DNA from 3 places in the Blautia sp. NSJ-140 genome. Region 2 is predicted to be linked to each of the others. Evidence: riboswitches for the same ligand, from Rfam matches in the RefSeq annotation. Region 2 holds a riboswitch; each other region holds the start of a gene.
What was found. A riboswitch is a leader RNA that binds a small molecule or an ion and turns the genes downstream of it on or off. The one in region 2 is predicted to bind cyclic di-GMP.

Region 1: another riboswitch for cyclic di-GMP. It lies ahead of MUB50_RS09560 (ABC transporter substrate-binding protein); the one in region 2 lies ahead of MUB50_RS15110 (GGDEF domain-containing protein).
Region 3: another riboswitch for cyclic di-GMP. It lies ahead of MUB50_RS03185 (hybrid sensor histidine kinase/response regulator); the one in region 2 lies ahead of MUB50_RS15110 (GGDEF domain-containing protein).

What each region holds. Positions count from the first base shown of each region.
Region 1 is NZ_JALIFS010000007.1:30,689-33,974, forward strand. It holds gene MUB50_RS09555 (5'-nucleotidase C-terminal domain-containing protein) at 1-832, opposite strand, end outside; gene MUB50_RS09560 (ABC transporter substrate-binding protein) at 772-1,635, opposite strand; cyclic di-GMP riboswitch class I at 1,736-1,811, opposite strand; gene MUB50_RS09565 (hypothetical protein) at 1,955-2,131, opposite strand; partial or broken gene MUB50_RS09570 (IS200/IS605 family transposase) at 2,340-2,414, shown strand; gene MUB50_RS09575 (transposase) at 2,423-3,286, shown strand, end outside.
Region 2 is NZ_JALIFS010000015.1:39,299-42,584, forward strand. It holds gene MUB50_RS15105 (ATP-binding protein) at 1-1,156, shown strand, start outside; cyclic di-GMP riboswitch class I at 1,320-1,395, shown strand; gene MUB50_RS15110 (GGDEF domain-containing protein) at 1,695-2,744, shown strand.
Region 3 is NZ_JALIFS010000002.1:155,034-158,319, forward strand. It holds gene MUB50_RS03175 (transposase) at 1-77, shown strand, start outside; gene MUB50_RS03180 (IS3 family transposase) at 74-988, shown strand; cyclic di-GMP riboswitch class I at 1,188-1,278, shown strand; gene MUB50_RS03185 (hybrid sensor histidine kinase/response regulator) at 1,511-3,286, shown strand, end outside.

The sequences.
Region 1 (3,286 bases), on a different contig from region 2:
CCTTTAATGAAAATCCACTTTCCTCTTGATTGACGATCATTTTCATACCGGATGCAATTGGTAATTCGTATTTATTGGTTACATAAAAATTCTCATCAGCATCGGCGAGATAATTTTCCACGAGTTCACAAACCTGTTTACCATTGATTTTTGCAACATATAATGCTGTATCTGAACTCTTCGCTGTCATCATGCCAACCCGGCTGCTGGTGCATTCTCCTTTGTACATAGAGGAAGTGAAATAATAATATGGTGCCAGAGCCAGCTGTGCCTCATTTTCTTCTCTGATCGTAGTTAAAATGGAAGATGCTGCATCACGGCCATTTCTATCGTTCAGTGAAATGGAATATTCATTTTCAAAATTCACCGTTGCTTTTTCTTCTGGATCTTTACGATTTATTGCACTACAAAAAGTATCATAAGCCTGTGTTTCATCCATTTCTCCTGACAGTAATCCGTGAACAGCCTCAAGACTTGCATCAAATGATTTTTGAGCGGAATACCGGATATAAACAGCATTATTATTAATTTCCTCTTCCAGTCCAGGCACATCCTGCATCATGGTTGGAACATCTGTATTCAATGAAATAACACCGCTTCCATCCGCAATCAGCTTTTGCCCCTCTTCTGAAATCATACAATCCAGCACATCCAGTGCAGTATCCAGTTTCTCCCGGTCTTTTTCCAGGTTTTTGTTAAATGCAATGTTTAAGGACGGAGTCATGTACACATAGGATTCATCCGATGTCTGTGAAAAGTAAGGAATACGGATCAGATCCGCATCCATCTGTTTCTGCAGCTGCTGCATAACCGTCGGATGTCCATGAAACATTGCTGATTTTCCCTCGACAAACATCTGGGTTCCTGTATTGATGTCAATATTGATATCTTCTTTACCAAAGTGCGAGTCCTTAAGAAACTGACTGGTTTCTGAAAAATACGTTTCCATAATGTATCATCAAACTTTACTTCATCCGCTGCAGTCTCTGCACCGTTTCGCCATTCAATACCATCCAGGCTTGTAAACTCACCGATTGCCGCTGCCTGGATGATTTCATTATTAGACCAGTCTTCACCAATATCCATGGAATACGGTTTTATGCCATTATCATAAAACTGCTGACAAGCCTGTACATATTCCTCATAATTTTCTGGAATCTTTATGCCATACTGATCAAACAGTGTTTTGTTGGCAATGATCGTCTGCGGAATACCACAGATTGGCAGCCACTGGATTTCATCCTCATCATTCTTATAATATTGCACCGCATAAGAATAGTACTTGGAAACAACATCATAAGAAGCAAAATCCATAAGATAAGGCTGTAAGTCCTGTGCATCTGTTCCAGAGAATCGACGTACTGTTATGATATCCGGTAATTCATCATGTTCTTTAAAATAACTGTATAAATCGGTATCATTGTTACCAATAATAAATTCAATATCCTGATCTGGGAACTGTTCATGGATATAGGGTGCAATATTTTTCATCAAACGATTTTCCCATAGATAAACGGTAAGATGATCATCGTTTTTAGATACCTCTTTCTTTGACTGTCCACATCCAGACAAGACAGCAGTTGCTACAAGTACACCTGACACCACTGCTGTCAGACAACTTTTTACCTTTTTCATACTTTTATTTTCCTTATTCTTTCCTGATAAAATCATTATTGTTACGTCTATGAAATAACATCGTTAAAAAAGCACTGTCAGACAGACAGTGCACCTCATTTCATGCAACTGGCTGCCATTTTACAGGCCCTGTAGCTTTGCGTCCCAGACTTTCATCTGGTTTGCCGATTTCCTTATTATAGATATAGCTTTTAAACTTATGCCAAAAAAAACTAATTTTATTATACTTTAACGTTCTACTATGCACAAGAAAAAAATTACCGTTTTAACGTTCAAAAACAAAAAAAGAACAGCCGATACATATACTCGAACTGTTCTCCTACTTTCGAAGTCCATGAAGCATTGACATTACTGTTTCCTGCTCATTTGTATTCAGATTGTTCCATATCCTTAAAACTTCCTCCCGCTCTTCTGTCAGATCTTCCATATACTTCTGATACTCTTCATTACCTTTTCCTTGCTGATAACTGATCCAACTTTCATCTGTCAATTTCATTTCATTCTGCATTTTTAACAAATGTAGCAAGAATTCTCCCACCTCTTCAGGTGGTGAGATGAATTGCACATCTGGGCATATCTGCTCAAAAAATCCCTATAGTACAAAAGAAACACTTGTTCTCCATTCCCTGATGTAGTATACTAAAAAAGAACAATTAGTTCATAAATACATATCAGTCGATAAAAGAAAATGAATGATAAATATAATGGAATTAGACAATAATTCCCATTCAGTATTTCTACTATACTATCACCTGGTGATGGTTATAAAATACAGAAGGTGAGAAGAATGAACCGCGCCGTAAAAATAAGGATCTATCCAAATAAAGAGCAGAAAGTCCAGATAGAGAAAACAATCGGCTGCAGCCGCTTTATCTATAACCAGATGCTCGCGGACAAGATCAGCTATTACCAGAAAGAAAAAAAGATGCTCCGGAACACACCGGCCGGATATAAGAAGGAATATCCCTGGCTGAAGGAGGTAGACTCCCTTGCCCTGGCGAATGTGCAGCTGCATCTGGAAAGTGCGTTCCGGAAGTTCTTCCGGGAACCATCCTGCGGATTTCCACGTTATAAATCAAAGAAGCATACAAGAAATTCGTATACGACCAATGCAGTAAACGGGAATATCCTTTTGCAGGATAGCCATCTGAAGCTTCCGAAGATGGCTGCCATAAAGATAAAACTCCAACGGCAGATTCCGTCAGACTGGAAGCTGAGATCCGTAACTGTGAGCCGTGAGCCATCCGGGAAATATTTTGCAAGTCTTTTGTTCTGCTGTGAGAACCAAACCGTGGAAAAAAGACCGGCAGAGAGATTTCTTGGGATCGATTTTGCCATGCAGGGAATGTGTGTATTTTCTACAGGAGAAAGAGCTGGATATCCTATGTTTTACAGAAAAGCAGAGAAAAAACTTGCAAAGGAACAGAGAAAGCTCTCCCACTGTGAAAAAGGAAGCCGGAACTATCAGAAACAGAAGAAACGGGTAGCTTTATGTCATGAAAAGATAAAGAACCAGAGAAAAGATTTCCAGCATAAGCTCAGCAGGGAGCTTGCTGAAAGATATGATGCAGTATGCGTGGAAGATCTGAACCTGAAGGGAATGTCCGGAGGCCTGCATCTTGGGAAAGGCGTGCAGGATAACGGGTACGGG
Region 2 (3,286 bases):
CAGTCTGGCAAAGACTCGTTTTCTTAACAATATGTCACATGACATCCGTACTCCTATGAATGCAATTCTGGGTTATGCACAGCTTATGGAGGAAGAACTAAAAGGAAAGGATCTGCCTGAAACTTCAGATCATCTGGAAAAATTGCGGCAGTCGGGAAATCTTCTTCTGTCAATCATAAATAATGTACTTGATATGGCCCGGATTGAGAGCGGAAAGATGGAAATTGATGAGAACTATGGCCGGATTGAAGATATTCGGCAGACTTTATTTGAAATATTTGATGATGAAGCAAAGAAAAAGAATATTGCACTTCATTACACAATAAATGTAGAGCATGAACATATACTGACAGATACTACCAAGGTAAAAGAAATATTTGCGAATATCCTGAGCAATGCCATAAAATATACTCCATCCGGTGGTTCTGTTATGGTAAACATAGACGAATTAGTATGTGATGAGCCCGGGTACATGATGGTAAGGACCAGGGTGAGCGATACCGGAATCGGTATGAGCCAGGATTATCTGACAAAGATTTTTGACGCATTCACGCGTGAGCGAAACACTACAAAGAGCAAAATCACAGGAAGCGGATTGGGAATGTCAATCGTAAAGAAATATGTTGATCAGCTCGGCGGAACAATAGATGTGGAGAGTGAGCCTGGAAAGGGCAGCACCTTTACTGTAACACTAAAACACAGGATAGCGGATGAAAGCTATTATGCAAAAAAACACGATGAAAGCTCGGGAACAGCCAGTGAAATCCTTGAAGGCAGGAATATCCTTTTGGCAGAGGACAATGATTTAAATGCAGAGATAGCAGCAGCTTTGCTGGAAGAACAAGGGATGATCGTAACCAGGACTGTCGATGGAAAATCTGCCCTGGCACAGTTTTGCAATACAGCTCCGGGGACCTTTGATCTGATTTTGATGGATATCATGATGCCGGAAATGAATGGCTATGAAACGACAAAAGCTATCAGAAATCTGTCGGAGCGTCCGGACGGAAAGGAGATCCCTATTATTGCAATGACAGCAAATGCATTTGCAGAGGATGTACAGGCTGCTTTGAATGCCGGAATGGATGATCATGTGGCGAAGCCGGTTGATATGAGGATTTTAATATCTGTCATCACAAAATATATAGAACGGTAATGTCAATGCTGCGTGGACTTCGGAAGTGGGAGAACAGTTCGATATATATATCGGCTGTTCTTTTTTTATTTTTGGACGTTAAAACGGTAATGTTTTTCTTGTATATAGTAGAGCACTATAGTATAATAAAACCAGTTTTTTTGTATACGTGTAAAAGCTATAATAAGGAAATCGGCAAACCAGATGAAAGTCTGGGACGCAAAGCTACAGGGCCTGTAAAATGGCAGCCAGTTGCATAAAATGAGATGCACTGTCTGGCTGGCAGTGCTTTTTTTGAGGAATGATTTATCAACAGGAGATGATCTTCCCGATATTTGTACACGGACAGTTTATGATCCAAACATCAATGACATGAGTGGATTGATAAGCTGCTGTTGATGTTAGCGGAAGTTATAAAGCAGCAAGAAAACTGCTGCAACTGTCATTCCATCTTCAAAGATTAATATTCTTAATGAAAGTTCACTGGCCAAAAGTCTGTCATTTGATTTCCTGTAGGAAAGTAAATGAATATTATTTAAGGTTTGGGATAAATTGTGAAATGCAGACAAACAAGAAAAGTAAAAATATAATAGGTATTATACAGAGTTTCCTTATATTGATATTAGTAGTTCTTATTATTTTTATGATGATTCAGATTAGTAGGCTGCAGGGGACAGCACGCGTAATAAATTATGCAGGTCTGGTACGTGGAGTTACACAGCGTGAAGTAAAATTAGAAATTACAGGAAACCAAGATGAAGAGTTAATTAAATATTTGGATGATATTCTTCTTGGATTGAGATATCAGGATGGACATTATGATCTGGTAAAACTCAATGATGAAGAATACCAGGAAAAATTGCAAATCCAGAGTGATTACTGGGATAAATTGAAAACAGAAATTGAAGCAGCAAGAAACAAGGGATACGAAAATACAGACATTGTTAATATGAGTGAAATATATTTTTCGATGGCAGATGAAACTGTCTCTTCCGCAGAAAGCTATTCAGAAAAGATCGCTGTAAAGATTCGTACTATAGAGCTTTTGTCGGCACTTGATATGTTGAGTCTGGTGATATTGGTTATTATGCAGACTCTAAGGGCAATGCATATGGCAATGCAAAACAGACTGCTGGAACAGAAAGCATTCATAGATGCCCATACTGGGCTGCCAAATAAAAATGCCTGTAATGAGCTTCTTAATAAAAAAGATATAATTACAGATCCTACAGCTTGCATAATGTTTGATTTAAATAATTTAAAAACTGTAAATGATACAATGGGACATTCCGCAGGAGATCAGTTAATATTAAATTTCGCAAAGCTTTTGCGCAGTGTTATTCCAGAAAAGGATTTTGTTGGAAGATATGGCGGAGATGAGTTTATAGCAGTCATTTATCATACAAGCGAGGCGAAAATTAAGGAAATATTAAAATCCCTGAACAGAGAAAAAGACAGATTAAATAGTTATGAAAATCAAATACTAATCGACTATGCATGCGGATGGGCATTATCCTCCGATGATATGTCGTGTACAATGCAGATGTTATTGGATGCTGCAGATGCTTATATGTATAAAAATAAACAGATATGCAAGAAATATAATTAGCTTTCAGCTCAGAGTAGATAAAAGATAATAGACGCGAGCAGACGAAATATTGTTTTGCGTAGAAACACTGGAAATCCTTGAAAACAAAGGATTCTTGGTATAAGATGAAACAAGTCAAAGCACGTTATTGCGTAATAAAAAAGAAAGCAATATATTTATACTGTGAAGCCTGGGAAGTGTTGATTTTAAAGCATTTCTGGATGTGTGGGATGCTTTGAAAATATGATTTTGTGACAATTTTGTGACAAACGGCGGAAAAATCACGGATTTACAAAGACGAAGCATATTGATTTCATGATCGGCATATGCTATAATGCCAGTAGGCAAAAAAGATATGACGATGTTCCATGTGAACAAAGAACGAACCCCCGTATGTACCACCAATACATGCGAGGGTTCTTCTCTTTTTATTTCAGTGGTTGAGCATCCACTAGGCTATTCGTTGTCCTTGTTATGACTGTCTAACCATTTGCAAATGAGATGGCAAGTCACACCTGCCGCAACAGCCACCAAAAAAGATATGACTATTTCCATGTGTTCAC
Region 3 (3,286 bases), on a different contig from region 2:
GTCTCAGACGTGAATTACGTGATGCCCAAGAAGCACTTGATGTGTTAAAAAAAGCAATCAACATTCTGGGAAAATGACGGAAGCCATTTATCTTGAAGTGTCTGAGAAGACGGAAGCTGCCCAAAAGGCTGGACGCCGGGTTTCCGTCTCCGGAATGTTGAAATTTTTAGGTGTCTCTCGCTCAGGATATCTTGCATGGCTCCATCACATACCTTCTGATACAGAAAAACGTCGTGAAGCTGTAAAAGCAAAAATACAGGATATTTATGATGATTCCAAGCAGAACTACGGTGCTCCGAAAATCACTGTAGAACTTCGAAAAACTGGTGAAGTCATTTCGGAAAGAACCGTTGGTACATATATGCGCCAAATGGGGATCCGTGCTCAGTGGAGCAAACCATGGACGATCACCACAAAAGATTCCGATTTCAGCACTGAATTACAAAATATCCTTGATGAGCAATTTAATCCTGATCGTCCGAATGCAGTCTTGTGTTCGGATATTACCTACATCTGGACAATAGATGGATTTGTCTATCTGACCAGTGTTATGGATTTATTTTCCAGAAAAATCATAGCCTGGACGCTTTCAGAAACAATGGAAGTATCTTGCGTGATTGATACTATAAACAAAGCCAAAGCTCGCCGAAATATCGATCAACCATTAATTATCCATTCGGATCGTGGCAGCCAATATGTTGCAAAGGAATATAAAAAAGCAACCGAAAATATGCAGCGCAGTTATTCGAAGAAAGCTTTTCCGTGGGATAATGCATGCATTGAATCCTTTCATTCTATTATCAAACGTGAATGGCTCAATCGCTTTAAAATTCGCGACTATAAGCAGGCATACCAGTTGATTTTTGAATATCTGGAAGCTTTCTACAATACGAAACGAATTCATAGCCATTGCAACTATATGTCGCCAAACGAATTCGAACGAGTGTATGAAAGAACGCACACTGAGGCTGAGATTCTGGCAGGTTAAAATGGGGAGAAATTTCTCATTTTAACGTGTACTAAATCTTGACATAGGACCAAAGCAGGTCCTCACCCACTGCTTATTGCTTTTCGCAATCTCCACAGGGGAGTTACTTGATTCGGTTAAAATATATGTAAATTTTCCACCAAAATATTATTGACGTAAGAAAAACCACATGGTATTTTATTTTTGGAAAAAATGAAAATTATTTTAAAGGCAAACCTGTTGAAAGGCAGGGGCGCAAAGCCAGAAGGGACTAAAGTCAGAAAGTTTGACCATGTCAGCCGGTTGCCACTGTTTCCATATCATCATAATATATGGAGAAGATGTTTGAACAGAAGAGATTCCGATACCTTTTATACTATATAGATGTGTGATTTTAAAGAATATAGTAGGGACACTGGCAGATTTTGGCAGATGTCCTTTTTGTATGCAAAAATGGGTAACAAAACTAGCAGGGACAGGTTTTCTGTATACAGATAAAAGCAGGATGAAGAAGGCATAAGACGGAGAGAGGACTTTTATAAAATGAAAAATTATGAAGACAAAATATATTCCTTAGGTGAGACTGTAACGGGGCAGACACAGGCCATGTCACAGGCCGTACAGAAAACACTGGAAAATAATGGCGGGGTAGGTATAATGACAGGATCTTATGACCAAAACCTGTCTATTTTGTCTGTGGATAATCTGCTGTTGCATAGTACAGGATATACATTCGATACTTTCATGGAACAGACAAAAGGCTCATTGAGAAACTTCTTTTATGACGAGGAAGATATACTGGAGCGAGACCGTTTTTTGCAGCTTCACGGAACAGGGGAAGCACAGATCCTTGCAGCAGACGGTACAGTGAATAATGTACGGCTTTGTAAAGAGGATGCGACAGATGAGGCGGGCAGACAGATCTGGGTTATGTCCGTACAGGTCAACTGGGATCATATAAATTTGGCACTGCTCAATGAGGCTATCTGTTCCGGCTTCTGGTATTTTGACTGTGACGAAAACAGTGAGATTGTGAATGCAAACTGGAGTCATGAATTTCGAAAAATGCTTGGCTATCATGACACCCTGGACTTTCCGAATAAACTGGAATCCTGGTCAGGTCTTCTGCATCCACAGGATAAAGAAAGAGTAATGGTGCAGCTTCAGGCGGCAATTAAGGATAAGACGAACCAGATAAAATACCAGGTAGAGTATCGTATGAGAATGAAGGATAATCAATACCAGTGGTTTCGGGCATCGGCAGAAGTAATACGCCGTCTGGATGGTTCTGCCAGCAGGATTGCCGGGATTTTTATTAACATTGATGGGGAGAAAAAAGAAATCATGCAGGCACAAAAATCTGCTGCTTTCCACCGGGCTTTTACGAAAGCAGATTTGTGCGAGTATTATGTGAATCTGGAAGCGAATACTTTTGATACCTTTAAGGTTGAACCGTCCCTGATGACCGTCTTTGAACAGAGTCATACGTGGGATGAATTGATCCGGCATTTTGTGGATTCCTATGTTGTGGAGACAGATAAGAAGGCGGTATCCTCTTTTTACGACCGTGGTTATATTGCAGAAAGGCTGAAGGGGCTGGAAACCGAATTGGCTTTAGAGTGCCGTATCACTCTGAATGGAGAAGAACGATGGGTCCGCAATGTGGTCATACGTGGCGAAATAGAGGATTCAGAATATGCCATGATCTTTCTGCGTGATATCACAGAGACAAAGGTAGAGAGCGCACGGCATCTGCAGATGGCAGCAGATAATGCTTCCATGGAGCAGCTGATCCAGAGCATAGTGCGTCTGGTTGACCGCTTTGTTGTCTGTGATCTGGAAAATGACAGATATGAATTCTACAATCTGAATGGACAGATGATATATAAACCTCTGGGATTTTATCATGATTTTCAGATGCAGGTTCTTGAAAAATATAAGACACTGGAACCATTGGAAGCTATAGATATCCTGATAGCCCCGGATAATATTCGGAAAAAACTGAAAAGTGAAAATGATATTTATAAGTTTGAGTATTGCAGCCTGGATGAAAAGACTTATAAAATCGCTTCTTATATTCCCTTGGAATGGAAGAATGGAAAGCTGGAAAAGGTATTGCTGGCATCCATGAATGTGACACAGGAGAAGAAAGCAGAGATTGAATCCCGTCAGGCACTGAAAGAGGCTTACCGGTCCGCAGAAAATGCAAATCGTGCGAAAACAGAATTCCTTTCCAATATGTCCCATGATATCCGGACACCAATGAATGCGATTGTGGGTCTGACAGCAATCGCAGGAGCAAATGTTGAGAGCCAGGAC